Regions from separate parts of the Sediminibacillus dalangtanensis genome, predicted to be linked through region 2. Evidence: riboswitches for the same ligand, from Rfam matches in the RefSeq annotation. Region 2 holds a riboswitch; each other region holds the start of a gene.

Evidence for each region. A riboswitch is a leader RNA that binds a small molecule or an ion and turns the genes downstream of it on or off. The one in region 2 is predicted to bind S-adenosylmethionine.
Region 1: another riboswitch for S-adenosylmethionine. It lies ahead of ERJ70_RS18160 (LLM class flavin-dependent oxidoreductase); the one in region 2 lies ahead of ERJ70_RS15820 (sodium:solute symporter family protein).
Region 3: another riboswitch for S-adenosylmethionine. It lies ahead of ssuE (NADPH-dependent FMN reductase); the one in region 2 lies ahead of ERJ70_RS15820 (sodium:solute symporter family protein).
Region 4: another riboswitch for S-adenosylmethionine. It lies ahead of ERJ70_RS14125 (PLP-dependent aspartate aminotransferase family protein); the one in region 2 lies ahead of ERJ70_RS15820 (sodium:solute symporter family protein).

The regions. Positions count from the first base shown of each region.
Region 1 covers NZ_CP046956.1:3,716,005-3,719,216, forward strand. The annotation lists gene ERJ70_RS18155 (ATP-grasp domain-containing protein) at 1-910, opposite strand, end outside; gene ERJ70_RS18160 (LLM class flavin-dependent oxidoreductase) at 972-2,021, opposite strand; SAM riboswitch class I at 2,142-2,249, opposite strand; gene helD (RNA polymerase recycling motor HelD) at 2,998-3,212, opposite strand, start outside.
Region 2 covers NZ_CP046956.1:3,187,032-3,190,243, reverse strand. The annotation lists gene ERJ70_RS15825 (LLM class flavin-dependent oxidoreductase) at 1-293, opposite strand, end outside; gene ERJ70_RS15820 (sodium:solute symporter family protein) at 335-1,834, opposite strand; SAM riboswitch class I at 2,020-2,171, opposite strand; gene ERJ70_RS15815 (ABC transporter ATP-binding protein) at 2,266-3,212, opposite strand, start outside.
Region 3 covers NZ_CP046956.1:3,025,561-3,028,772, reverse strand. The annotation lists gene ERJ70_RS15135 (hypothetical protein) at 1-91, shown strand, start outside; gene ERJ70_RS15130 (cation:proton antiporter) at 433-1,668, opposite strand; SAM riboswitch class I at 1,829-1,937, shown strand; gene ssuE (NADPH-dependent FMN reductase) at 2,062-2,604, shown strand; gene ERJ70_RS15120 (LLM class flavin-dependent oxidoreductase) at 2,641-3,212, shown strand, end outside.
Region 4 covers NZ_CP046956.1:2,812,128-2,815,339, reverse strand. The annotation lists SAM riboswitch class I at 130-237, shown strand; gene metX (homoserine O-acetyltransferase MetX) at 662-1,747, shown strand; SAM riboswitch class I at 1,777-1,885, shown strand; gene ERJ70_RS14125 (PLP-dependent aspartate aminotransferase family protein) at 1,972-3,212, shown strand, end outside.

The DNA of each region.
Region 1 (3,212 bases), 530 kb from region 2:
AAAACCTTGCCATTTCCAGCATGCCATACTTGTCTGCTTTGGCTTCTGCTTCGGAATTATAATTGGTGTTTGTATTGACGTCATAAGTGAAAAGCTCTCCATCTTGATTGAAAATGAACTCAATCCCTGCCACCCGGATACCATTGTCCGCCAGGAATTGTTCATACTTTTCAATAATCGGCTCGTTGAAATTCTCCACAATGCGGAACTTTGATTGATCCTCCGGTTGTTCTCCCACTGGGCAGAACAAGTCATCGATTGTGCAGGCATCTGCAGGACATAATTCGAATCCTTCCGACGTATCGACCTGAACAGCGTATAGAAACTTTCCGTCGATGAATTCACAGCGGGTAATATATGGCTCGGGTGCCTGTATATATTCCTGAACAAGGGTGATGCCATCGACCGGCTCATCAAAATCGGGGCCATCCAAGTACTCCTTCAATCCGTCGATGGTATGGAACAACTGAACTCCCAACCCTTTTCCTGCCCTGTTGTGTTTCGTGATGAATGATGCTGCATTGAGTTTTTCAGCCGCATCCACAATCTGCTCCTTGCCGACAGCTGCCAGCGTTTTCGGAGTACGGATTCCCGCTTCATTCAACGCCATATACTGATTGACCTTGCTCAATTCAAGTCGAAGTGCACTGCTGCCATTGATCACCGTGCGCCCGTGTCGCTCCAGCCATGCTAAAACCGCCTCCGTCAATTCAGGGGCATATCGATGATCTCTTGTATGGGATGAAGCACTAATCCGGCTATAAAAGATCCCTTCGGGTGGTTCTTCTGTTAAATCGACCATCCCCTGGTCTAAAAACCATTCTTCATAAGGAACCTCCAGCTCCTCCAATCGTTTGGTCAGGTGTTCGGTCCACTCACTGTTTTCATGGATTACATATACTTTGCTCATTCTGCCGTCTCCTCTCCTTGGTGTGGTTTCGTTTCAAGTTATTTAAATAACTGGCGTCTTTTTATTTAAATAACTGGCGTCTTTTTTCCTCCACAAGCGGCATCACTTGTTCTGAAAAACGTTTCATCTCTTCAAGTTGCGGGGAAAACTGCAATAACAGTAAATCCAATCCTGCTTCTTCATATGCCGCGATCCGTTCCGCAATTTGTTCCGGTGTACCAATTAAATTTGGACGAAGACCCCGATTCGAAACCGAGTAATCGTTCCGTTTCACCTGCTGCTCCAGCTGTGACTTGCTGATAAAATCCTGGTAACCGGCATATCCAGCCGTATCCTTCACATCGGTAATTCGTCTCCATTCTTCCAGTGCTTCTTCCTCAGTGTCTCGGCAAATTACATAAGCCGCCATACCAAACGAGTGGAATGCTGGCTGGCCGGCTTCTTCCCGCCGAACCTTCATTTCCGCTATCTTGCTTGCAATTTCATCGACCGTGCCTCCGTGCATGACATAAGCGTCACAGGAATCGACAATCGCCTGTTTGCCACGGTCGCTTTCGCCTCCCGCATACACAGTCGGATAAGGTTTTTGAACCGGCTTGGGAGCCAGCTTGGCATTGTTCACTTCATAATAGTTGCCATGGTAAGAGAATGTCTCTTCCTGCCACATCCCTTTTAACACATCCAGAAATTCTTCTGTCCGGTCATACCGCTCATCGTGAGCGGTAAACGCTCCACCATATTGTTTCGCTTCTTCTTCCCACCACGCTGAGACAACGTTCAGTGTGAACCGGCCGTTACTGATATGATCAATGTTCGCTGCCATTTTTGCTGCTACAGCAGGATTGTGGAACCCGGGACGTACCGCGGTCATGATTTCAATTTTTTCCGTCACTGCTGCCAGTCCGGCTGCTGTCGACCATGCTTCCAGGGAATCGGCATCGATTCCTTTTATGTCGTTTAAATATAACTCAGCAATCAGCGTGGTATCATAGCCCCATTTTTCTGCTGACTGAATCACTTGTTTGGCATAATCAAAGGTTGGGGGCATCTGTTCATCCTCTACGTTTCGCAACCATCCGCCGAAAATCGGCAGCCAAAATCCATACTTCATGTTATCTCTCCCCTGCCTGAATACTAATGATTTTTTGTTTCCGAATAAGACCTTAGTCGAAACCGAGTGTTATAAAAAAGCCTTCTCCCGGAGAGGAAGAAGGCTTTTTTGTCAATCTGCTTCTTATCTCTCAGAGTACATTTACTCTGCAGGATTTGGCACCTTCCTGAATTATCAGTGGGTTGCCGGGCTTCATCGGGCCTTTCCCTCCGCCTCTCTTCATAAGAATCGTTATTCGGTTGAAGTAATCTTATCAAATAACTCGGGTTAATTGCAACTGGTTGATTTCCCTAATTACATTGATTTTGTTTTTCATAAAACCTATAAACTGTGAATTAACTTGAATGTGTCTTCCTGACATCCGGCCTTTATTTAGGTTGGAGAACAGCGCTGAGGAAATACCCTACGCTTTCCGCGGGCGGCTGGTGAGCTTCCTCGAGCTAACGCTCTGCGGGATCTCTCCGAGGCCTTTGCTCCCGCAGGAGTCTCCGGGTATTTCCTCAGCTAGGAATAGCTTCCTGTTTTTAAGCGAGTATACTAGACATATTTTTCTTCATTCAATAGCATGAAACATCTTATCAAAAGACATTTCTAGGAAAACAAGCAGAAAGACCGAGAGAAGAGGAAAAGACGTACATATCCTCACAAGCGTTTTATTAAGAGGTTTAATGCCTGCGATAATCAGCAAACTTCTTAGCGCAGGTAGCATACGAAGACTCCAGCGGGAACAGCGCGAGCTGAAGATCCACTTGGTAAAGCGGTTTTCTTTACCAAGTTAGCTGAAGCCGTGTCCGCGGAAAGCGAAGTATGCTACCGAAGCGGTGGGTAACACGCTTTTTGAATAGGCAACGGAGCTTCCCATTAAAGTTACTGCATAGTTTCTATCAACTCTCAAGACGAAACAATAAAGTCTAGGAAAAGTGTGCTTGTTTTGGCTGACGCCCAATTCGGACGGAAATGGTTAGATTTCTCTTGCCTAAGCCCTGTCATACAAGTCTTCCGGTAGCTGTTGCAAAAAGGCGGACACTGGACCGATCGAGAACACAGCCAGTTCATGCATCGCCCTCGTACATGCCGTGTAAAGCAAATTCCGCTCCAGTTCCCGGTAATATTGAGCAGCGGAAGCATTATAGATAATCGCCGCATCAAACTCAATTCCTTTTGCCAGATAAGCAGGTATCACAAGCAGCC
Region 2 (3,212 bases):
TCAGTCGCTTGTGCCATTGCTGAAACAAGCAGGGCAGGGTCGTTCACCGGCACTTGTAAACCATCTCGGATTGATGGCGTTTTACTATTACGGTAAACATCGTAAATGCCGAGCACATCAGCAAAAAACACCGCATCGAATTTACCTTTCTCCAACAAGCGGGCAAGGTCTACCCAATATTGCAAATCCTTATAGCCGCGATGCCGCTTGCTGTCCGGATGTTTCCAAAGTCCATGCGAATTATGCATCGCGCTGTTCATTTCGAAGGCATGTAAAATGATTTCTTTTGTCAATGGGAATTCCTCCTGTAACGAATTATTTAGCAATTTGCCATTTAAGCACTATGTTTGCCAGCCATACGCACCTTAGGTCCGAATGCTGTCGCCAAATAGCTCGCCGCCAGCATGCTGATAAATCCAAGAGCAGAACTGACAAACAGGGCAATGTACAAATTAGGGAGCAGGTTGAATTGTGTAAAGGCCAAATAGGACAGGGAACCGGTTAAAACGGAAACAATTGCGCCTGTTCGATTTCCTTTATTCCAAAAGTAGCCTAGCAGCACTGGTCCGAATACGCCGCTGATGATGGCCGAGAAACTAAATTGAATGAGCATGGCCAGGGACTCCGGGCGATTTATTGACAAGTACAGCGAAGCAGCTCCGACAACTATCAAAGAAGACTTTGCAATGATAACTGCACGCTGATCATAGTTGGCGGGAGTAAGTCTGGATTGTGTTTTTTGTACCAGCGGCAGGTAAATGTCATTGCCGATACTGGAAGTTATCGATAGATAAAGGCTGTCTGTGCTCGAAAGCACTGCTGAAATTACACCGACAATCATCAACGCAACGAGGGCGGGTGGAAAAGCCTCGATTAAATAAGCGGGCAATGCTTGATCTGCCTCGGCCAGGCCGGGAACGAGAATCCTTGCTGCAAATCCGCCAAACACAGGCAGATAAGAAATGAAGAATAAATGCACGCCACTGGAAATTACAAATGGACGCAGTTCTTTTTCCGTTTCAATCGCCAAAATCTTATTTAGTAAATGAGGCATCAATACAAAACTGATCATCAAAAATTGTATGGCAAGGACAGTCGGAACGCTGTCATAGGGACCCTCTGCTGAAAAGGTGGAGACTAGGGAAGGATGAATGGCCGCAAGTTGATCGAACATCCGGTCAAATACCTGGAAGCCGCCACCAATTGTCCAGAACAATGAAACAATAATCAAGACAGAGGTGACAGACATCAATATCCCCTGAAAAGCATCGGTGATGATTTGAGCAAAGGCACCGCCCAGCCCGATGTAAATGATGGTGATCATCACGCCGGCGACGACTCCCCATTCGTATGGGATACCGATGATCGTTTCAAATATGGTTGCTAGTCCTACATTTTGTCCGACGATATAATAGATATTGAACAATAGTAGAATAGATACCAAGATTTGAAGCGTTTTGCTGTTATAGCGTTTTCCCAGCCACTCTGGCAAGGTGGACACACCGCCTTTTTCTTTTTGATACTTCCAAAATGTTTTTGCGAAGAGTAGCAGCCCGATCCATGCGGTGCCAAAGCTGCCTAATGTGTACCACAATACTGAAATGCCATATTGATAGGCGAGTCCCGGAAGCCCTAAGTATAAATTGGCGCTGGCAAAGGTAGCAGCAAAACTGGCTCCGACAAGCCAGGGACTTACTTTGCCGCGAGCCGTTGCGAATCCGGCCATTGTTTTGCTGTATGGGGCACCCCGTTTTCCGATATAGGAGACACCAACAACATAACTGGCGAGCAGCAATACAATCAGTATAATTGTCCAAGTCGGCAATGTACTCATTTAGCGGCCTCCTTGCCTTTCGGATACATAATCGAGCAAACAATGCTCCCGATCAAAGCAAAACCAATAGCCGATAATCCATACATTAGAAACATTTCGTATTCCTCCTTTAGTTGATAAAAGCAATCAAAAAAACCTCTTTCTAAGAGAAAGAGGTTTATCATCCAAAACATGCAACGCCCTTTCTCTTATCTTGCAGTATTGCTACTGCAGGAATTAGCACCGTGCTTTAAGCGGTTAGAACCGCGGCGTAGTGATACGCCCCATTTCACAATGGTATTACAGTCGGTTGCCGGGCTTCATCGGGCCATTTCCCTCCACCTGCTCTTGATAAGAGACACCTTCGTTTATTTGGTTTTTGGTTTAATTAGGAATTATATTACCAATGGTAACGATAACTGTCAACAGATATTTCGGAATATTTTTTCTTTTTAGCCGGTTGCGGAGGCGACTTCGGCATCAAGATGAATTCGATCCTCGCTGTCTTGATCAAAGAAAAGAACCTGCTCCATATCAAAAGAAAGGTTCAGCTGATCCCCGCCTTGAATAGAAAACTTGGCATCGATCCTTGCAATAAAGGTTTGTTCCCCTAGACTTGAATAAAGGTATGTTTCTGCTCCCATAAGTTCGGCTACATCGACGGTGACAGGGAAACTCGTATCTGATTTATTTGGAGCAATTTGCTCCTCCTTTTCGATGGCCTCCGGTCGGATACCCATTATCACATCCTTTTCCCGATAGCCTAATCTTGAAAGTTGTTTTAATTTGGCTTCTGGAAGTTTGAACCGGAAGTCGCCGATGACAAAACCGTCGTCCGTTATCCTGCCATGAAAGAAATTCATAGAGGGAGAACCGATGAAACCACCAACGAATACATTGTTTGGACAGTCATAGACTTCTTTGGGGGCTCCGACTTGTTGGACAATGCCATCCTTCATGACCACTAGACGGCTTGCCATCGTCATGGCCTCGGTTTGGTCGTGCGTGACGTAAATAGTAGTTGTTTGCAGTCGTTTATGCAGCTTTTGAATTTCTGCGCGCATTTGAACCCGTAATTTGGCATCTAGATTGGATAACGGCTCGTCCATCAAAAACACTTTTGCATCCCGGACAATCGCCCGTCCAAGTGCGACCCGCTGTCTTTGTCCGCCAGAAAGCGCTTTTGGCTTTCGCTTTAAGTATCCTTCCAGACCGAGGATTTTCGCTGCTTCCTTCACCCGTCTATCTATTTCTTTTTTATCAAATTTACGCAGTTTCAGTCCGAATGCCATATTGCTGTATACGTCCATATGCGGATAGAGTGCGTAGTTTTGAAAAACCATGGCAATATCACGGTCTTTTGGGGGAATATCGTTCATGCGTTTCCCATCGATTAGAA
Region 3 (3,212 bases), 160 kb from region 2:
TTATCGTAAAGACTTAGACGACTTTTCTTTTGAGGACGAGCCCTTCGCCTCTTTGGTCAATAAAGTAATTGATTTGAATTCAGCAGAGTAAAGTCACTCGAAAAACGGTATAGTGGTCAAAGCAAAGACCGGACGATGGTTCGAAACGCAAGCATTCGAATTCGTCCGGTTTCTTTTTTGATTGTTCATATAAGGTAAGCTTCTTAGAAAACCTTCCTATGATTCTATTGTTTGATGAGTATTTCTTATTGCTATGGCGAGCTTGATGGATTGGCGCGTTTTCTGTTAGAAAGTTTTACTTTTGCTAAATCAATTGACGTGTCCTTGCTGTTTCTCCCATCGCGAGATTCACTTAATACTTGAAGAAGCACTTTTAACACTTCAGTCCAGTTAGCGTTCGGTATTACAAAGCGGATTTCACTGCGGTCATGTTTATTTGGTTGAATCGGTGCCTGACAAACCGAGCTTTTTGATCAATGGTTTGATGGACATCCCCTGGACAATCAAAGAGAATAAGACAACGGAGAAGGTCAGTAACAGGACAGTGTCACGGCCGGTGAATTCCATTGGAAGGCTGAGAGCGAGCGCAATCGATAAGCTTCCTCGTAAACCGCCCCAGTTAAGAAGAATCCGCTCTTTCCGATTCAAATCTTTTACGGGCAATGTGCTGATGTACAAGGCGATGATTCGACCGGTGATGACAAGAACGATCGCAAACGCGATGATGTTCCACTGATTATTGAAATCGATGTTGCGGATTTCCAATCCAATCAGCAAAAAGATGATTGAGTTGGCAACAAGGGTGATCACATCCCAAAACGTGTTGATAGTCACTCTCGTTTTTTCCGTCATACCAATTTTTCCGCCATAATCGGCAAACATAAATCCACCTGCTACCACCGCAATGACCCCGGATACCTCCAAGTGCTCCGCAATAAAATAGCTTCCGAAAAACAAGATGGCTGACAATGCAATCTCAAATGGATAATCATCAAAAAAGCGAATGATTTGAGAAAAAATAAAGCCGAGGATGACACCGACCAGCACGCCGCCCACACTGAATTTCAAGAATAACAGAATGCCACTGCCAAGTCCTTCCCAGCCTAACTCAATATAGGTAAGTAAATAAATCGATGAAATTTTGAAGAGTACCACGGCAATGCCATCATTGAACAATGATTCCCCTTCCATGATCGTGGACAGCTTTTCCGAAACGCCTAACGACTTAAAAATGGACACAACACTGATTGGGTCTGTGGCACTCATTAACGCTGCAAACGTGAACGCCACGGCTATTGGCAAGCCAATAAAATAATGGGTGGCAAAGCCAATCACGATAAACGACAGAAACGTACCGATGAAGGCCATACCGAGAACTGCGCGCTTATGTTGGTATAAATGGTGAAATGGCAGTTTCAGTGTCGCATCCCCCAGTAAAATCGGCAGGAACAATGAAATAATAATGGTCTGAAAAACTTCTGATTGGGTAATGTATGCTTCTGCTTCATCTATCAGTGGTACATGAACATTAATAATGCCCAGAAATAAACCGACCAAAACGAGTGCAATTGTATAAGGCTGACCGATCTTTTTAGCAATCCCGATAACGGCAACCGAGATAGCAAGCAGGATAAGAATCTGGATAAAAGTTTCGTTAAATTCATGCATAACGTTTCCTCCTGGATTAAGTATATCTATATGTTTCTCAAAAACCGGGCAGATAAACCTGCCAAACAAGCTACTTTATGCAGGCAGCACTATTCTGATTATTACAAAAAGTAGTTGACATGGAAAGTCATTGGTATTATGATAGGTGTCAAATTAAAAATTCTTATCCAGAGAAGCCGAGGGAACTGGCCCATTGAAGCTTCAGCAACCTCTGACTGTTGTCAGAAAGGTGCTAATTCCAGCCAAGATGCATTCTTGGGAGATAAGAGCGGATATCGGACGATAACAGCCCTCTTTTCTCATACTGCGGAAAAGGGGGCTTTTCTTATGGAAAAATTCCCTCTTACCCGAGTTGCTACGTAAATGCCATTTGGCAGAAAGGGAGAGATTTTCTTGAGTGAAATCATCATTTTATCTGGAAGTCCTTCAGCCCAATCTGGAACCGACGCGGTGCTGAACTATTTAGGGGAGTCTTTAAGGCGAAAGGGGTTTTCCACTGCACATTTATCTGTAAAGGATATCCCGCAAGCCGATTTGTTTGAAGGAAGGTATGACAGTCAGGCGGTTACGGAAGCGTCAGCGCTCATCCGTCAGGCAAAGGGGGCTATTGTCGGATCCCCCGTGTATAAAGCTGCTTACTCTGGTGTTCTCAAGGCATTTTTGGATATTTTGCCGCAGGATGTACTGGAGGATACACCGGTCTTACCACTGATGACCGGCGGCAGTCCCTCCCATTTACTTGCCGTGGAATATAGTTTGAAGCCGCTGTTGGCTACGCTGAAGGGACAGAATTTGAAGGGCGTTTATCTTTTGAACAAATGCATCGATAAACAGGACATCGAACAGCCGATTCATGATCATGACTTAAACCTGCGATTAGAGAAGCAACTGGATTATTTCGTCCAGACGGTCAATAAGCAAAAGCAGCCAATTTAAACCAATAAATATCCATCACAAGGAGGAGTAAATCGAATGACGGATAAGCGGATTTATTTAAACGCCTTTGATATGAATTGTGCAGGACACCAATCACCGGGATTATGGACACACCCTGACGACCAATCACACAGATACAAGGATAGTGAATATTGGATTGAGCTGGCAAAGCTTTTGGAAAGAGGAAACTTTGATGCAGTGTTTTTAGCTGATGTATTAGGTACCTATGATGTTTACGAGAATTCCCGGGATGCGGCGGTAAGACAGGGAGCTCAATCACCCGTGAACGACCCATTGCTGGTCGTCCCGCTTATGTCGGCGGTCACCAGGCATCTTGGTTTTGGCGTGACTGCTTCTGTCAGCCATGAGCATCCCTACACCTTCGCTCGCAGAATGTCGACTTTAGATCATTTGACAAAAGGAAGAGTAGGATGGAATATCGTTACTTCTTATTTAAAAAGTGCCGCAGTGAATATGGGGCTGGAAGACCAGGTGAACCATGATGAGCGGTATGATATTGCAGCAGAGTACGTGGATGTTTGCTACAAGCTTTGGGAGGGCAGCTGGGAAGATGAAGCAGTCCGTCTCGATAAAGAGAACGGAATTTA
Region 4 (3,212 bases), 370 kb from region 2:
GGAAATAAACGGTTTATTCTTATTTTTTCTTAATAATAATTTTAAAAAATGAAATAGGCAGAAAACCTGTTGACAGGTTTTCTGCTACATGCTAGAATTCTGGTTACAATCAAAACGGAATATTGCGAATACTTATCCAGAGAGGTGGAGGGACTGGCCCGATGAAACCCGGCAACCTTTAAGCCACGGCTTAAAAAGGTGCTAATTCCTGCTGAGCGAAAGCTTGGAAGATAAGGAGTGAATTGATAACCAATGCCTCTCTATCTTCTGGAGAGGCATTTTTTTATTGTGTAGGAAATTTATAAATTTAACTGTCTGTGGATCATTATTGGCTGAACCAGCCACATCCAGCTCCAGCGCTTACCCCCTCGAGGTCTTAAGCCCACCCTCTGTGTGGCAAAAAGCGCCAAGCCGAGGCTATTCTTAAGCTTGTCGGAGGCCCAAACGATGTGGGTCATGCAGGCGTTGCCACAGGACGTGGCGACTCTAGCCTGTACTCCTTTAAACAGGCGCTTGCGCTTTTGTCCTGCCTTCCTGGACAGTTAACTGGGAGGCAAACAACTGGAAAAGTGATAAAGAATATCCATATGGGTTCGCTGTGGCGAATGGATTGAGAAATGAGCAAATCAATTGAAAACAAGAAAGGTGGTGGATCCGTCGTATGGAAGTGAAAACAGCTGTTGAGAGGAAGACCGGTACTGTCAACATAGGAGAACTCGAGTTGGAATCCGGTACCGTGATCCAGGAGGTTGAGCTTGCCTACGAACGGGTTGGATTGGCCGAGGGACCGGCAATCCTAGTCTGTCATGCATTGACCGGCAGCCAACATGCAGCTGGTGACCAGGATATGCCAGGCTACTGGGCAGAAATGATCACCCCTGGGGGCTTTATCGATAGTGATCGGTTCCAAGTTATTTCATTCAACGTATTGGGCGGCTGCAATGGTTCGACCGGACCGCTTAGTCTAGACCCTCGGACAGGAGAGCCCTACCAGGCCAAGTTTCCGTTTATAACGGTCCGCGATATGGTCCGTGCCCAACAGATGGCACTTGAAAAATTGGGTATCGACCATTTGACCGCAGTCATAGGCGGGTCGCTCGGCGGGATGCAAGTATTGGAGTGGGGAGTGATGTACCCTGACAAAATGGACCGTTTGATCCCATTGGCTGTCACGCCGTACTTGACCGACTATGCGATTGCATTTAACAATATCGCAAGGCTTGCCATTCTTCATGACCCGAATTGGAACAATGGCAATTATACCGAAGGAACCATACCGGAGAGTGGATTGAGTCTGGCACGTATGGTGGGGATGATCACATACCGATCGGGAGATTTGTTCAATGAACGTTTTTCCAGGAAGCAGCGTGCCCCTGCCGGGAACTTCCACGATGAAATTGCCTATGAAATCGAATCCTATCTTGATTACCAGGGGAAAAAGCTGACCAAACGTTTTGATGCCAACAGTTATTTGTATTTGTTGAAGGCGATGGATACCCATGATATCGGGCGTGGTCGCGACGGTTGGCAACAGGCCGCTTCCCGGATTGAAGCACCGGTAACGGCGCTGGGTTACAGCGGGGATTTGCTGTTTCCGCCGGGTTCGCTGGAACAGTTCATCGACCAGTTGAAACAGAATGGGAAAGAGGCAGAATACACGTTGATTGATACCAGTTTCGGGCATGACGGTTTTCTGGTCGAATTTGAAAAATGGGGAAGCATTATTAAATCGGGATTGGAAAACTAATACACAAAGACAAGACAATTTAATATGGACTCTTATCCAGAGAGGCTGAGGGACTGGCCCGATGAAGCCCGGCAACCTTCAAGTCGAATTGACTTGAAAGGTGCTAATTCCTGCAGGAGTAATCCTGGTAGATAAGAGGAGAGATTGTGTGATCAGTCCTCTTCTTATGAAGAGGGCTTTTTGTTTTGGCTGATAAAAAGTTAATTAACAGGAGGAATAGAAACATGGCAAATACTTATGATTTAGAAACGTTATCACTTCACGGCGGTCAGTCCCCGGATCCGACAACAGGGTCGCGAGCTGTCCCAATCTATCAAACTACTTCCTATGTGTTCCACGATACAGAACATGCAGAGCGGTTGTTCGCTCTCGATGAACCGGGAAACATTTATTCCCGTTTGGGAAATCCGACTGTAGATGTTTTTGAAAAACGGCTGGCTTTGTTGGAGGAAGGCGTGGCGGCAGTCGGTGTATCTTCCGGTATGGCAGCTATCACATTATCGATTCTTAACCTGGCCAGTGCAGGGGATGAAATTGTAGCTGCCACCAACTTATATGGCGGTACGTACAATTTGTTCTCGACCACCCTGCCGCGTTATGGCATCAAGGTAAACTTTGTCGATCCGACCGATCCTGAAAATTTCCGCGCGGCGATTACCGATAAAACCAAAGCAGTGTATGGAGAAATCATCGGCAATCCCAGTCTGCACGTGCTCGATGTCGAAAAAGTTGCGGGAATCGCCCATGAACATGGGGTGCCGCTGATCATTGACAACACCTTTGCTACACCACATGTTTGCAAGCCAATCACACTTGGAGCAGATATTGTCGTTCACTCGGCAACCAAATGGATTGGAGGGCATGGCACTTCGATTGGCGGGGTGATCGTCGATGGTGGAAGATTTGATTGGAATTCGGAAAAATACCCCCAGTTTACGGACCCGGATCCGAGCTACAATGGCATCCGCTATGCCGTGGATTTCGGAACATTGGCGTTCAGCACCAAAGTAAGGGTGCAGCTGCTGCGTGATTTCGGAGCTTCGCTGAGTCCTTTCAACGCTTTTTTGCTGCTGCAAGGCCTGGAAACTTTGCATCTGCGCGTTGAACGGCATAACCAGAATGCGGTGGAGCTTGCCCGTTACTTAAAGGACCATCCGGCAGTGGAATGGGTGTCCTATCCAGGATTGGAGGAGCATCCGTCCCACCAGCAAGCAAGTGAAACCTTGCAGCACGGGTACGGTTCAATCGTCAATTTTGGCATTAAGGGCGGGAAAGAAGCAGGCCGCAAGTTAATCAACAATGTGGCTTTATGGTCGCATCTAGCCAATGTCGGAGATGCCAAATCGTTGATCATCCATCCGGCCTCCACGACCCACCAGCAGCTGTCACCGGAGGAATTGGAACGGACCGGAGTCAAAGCGGAGCTCGTCCGGCTGTCGGTGGGGATCGAGTCGGTGAGAGATTT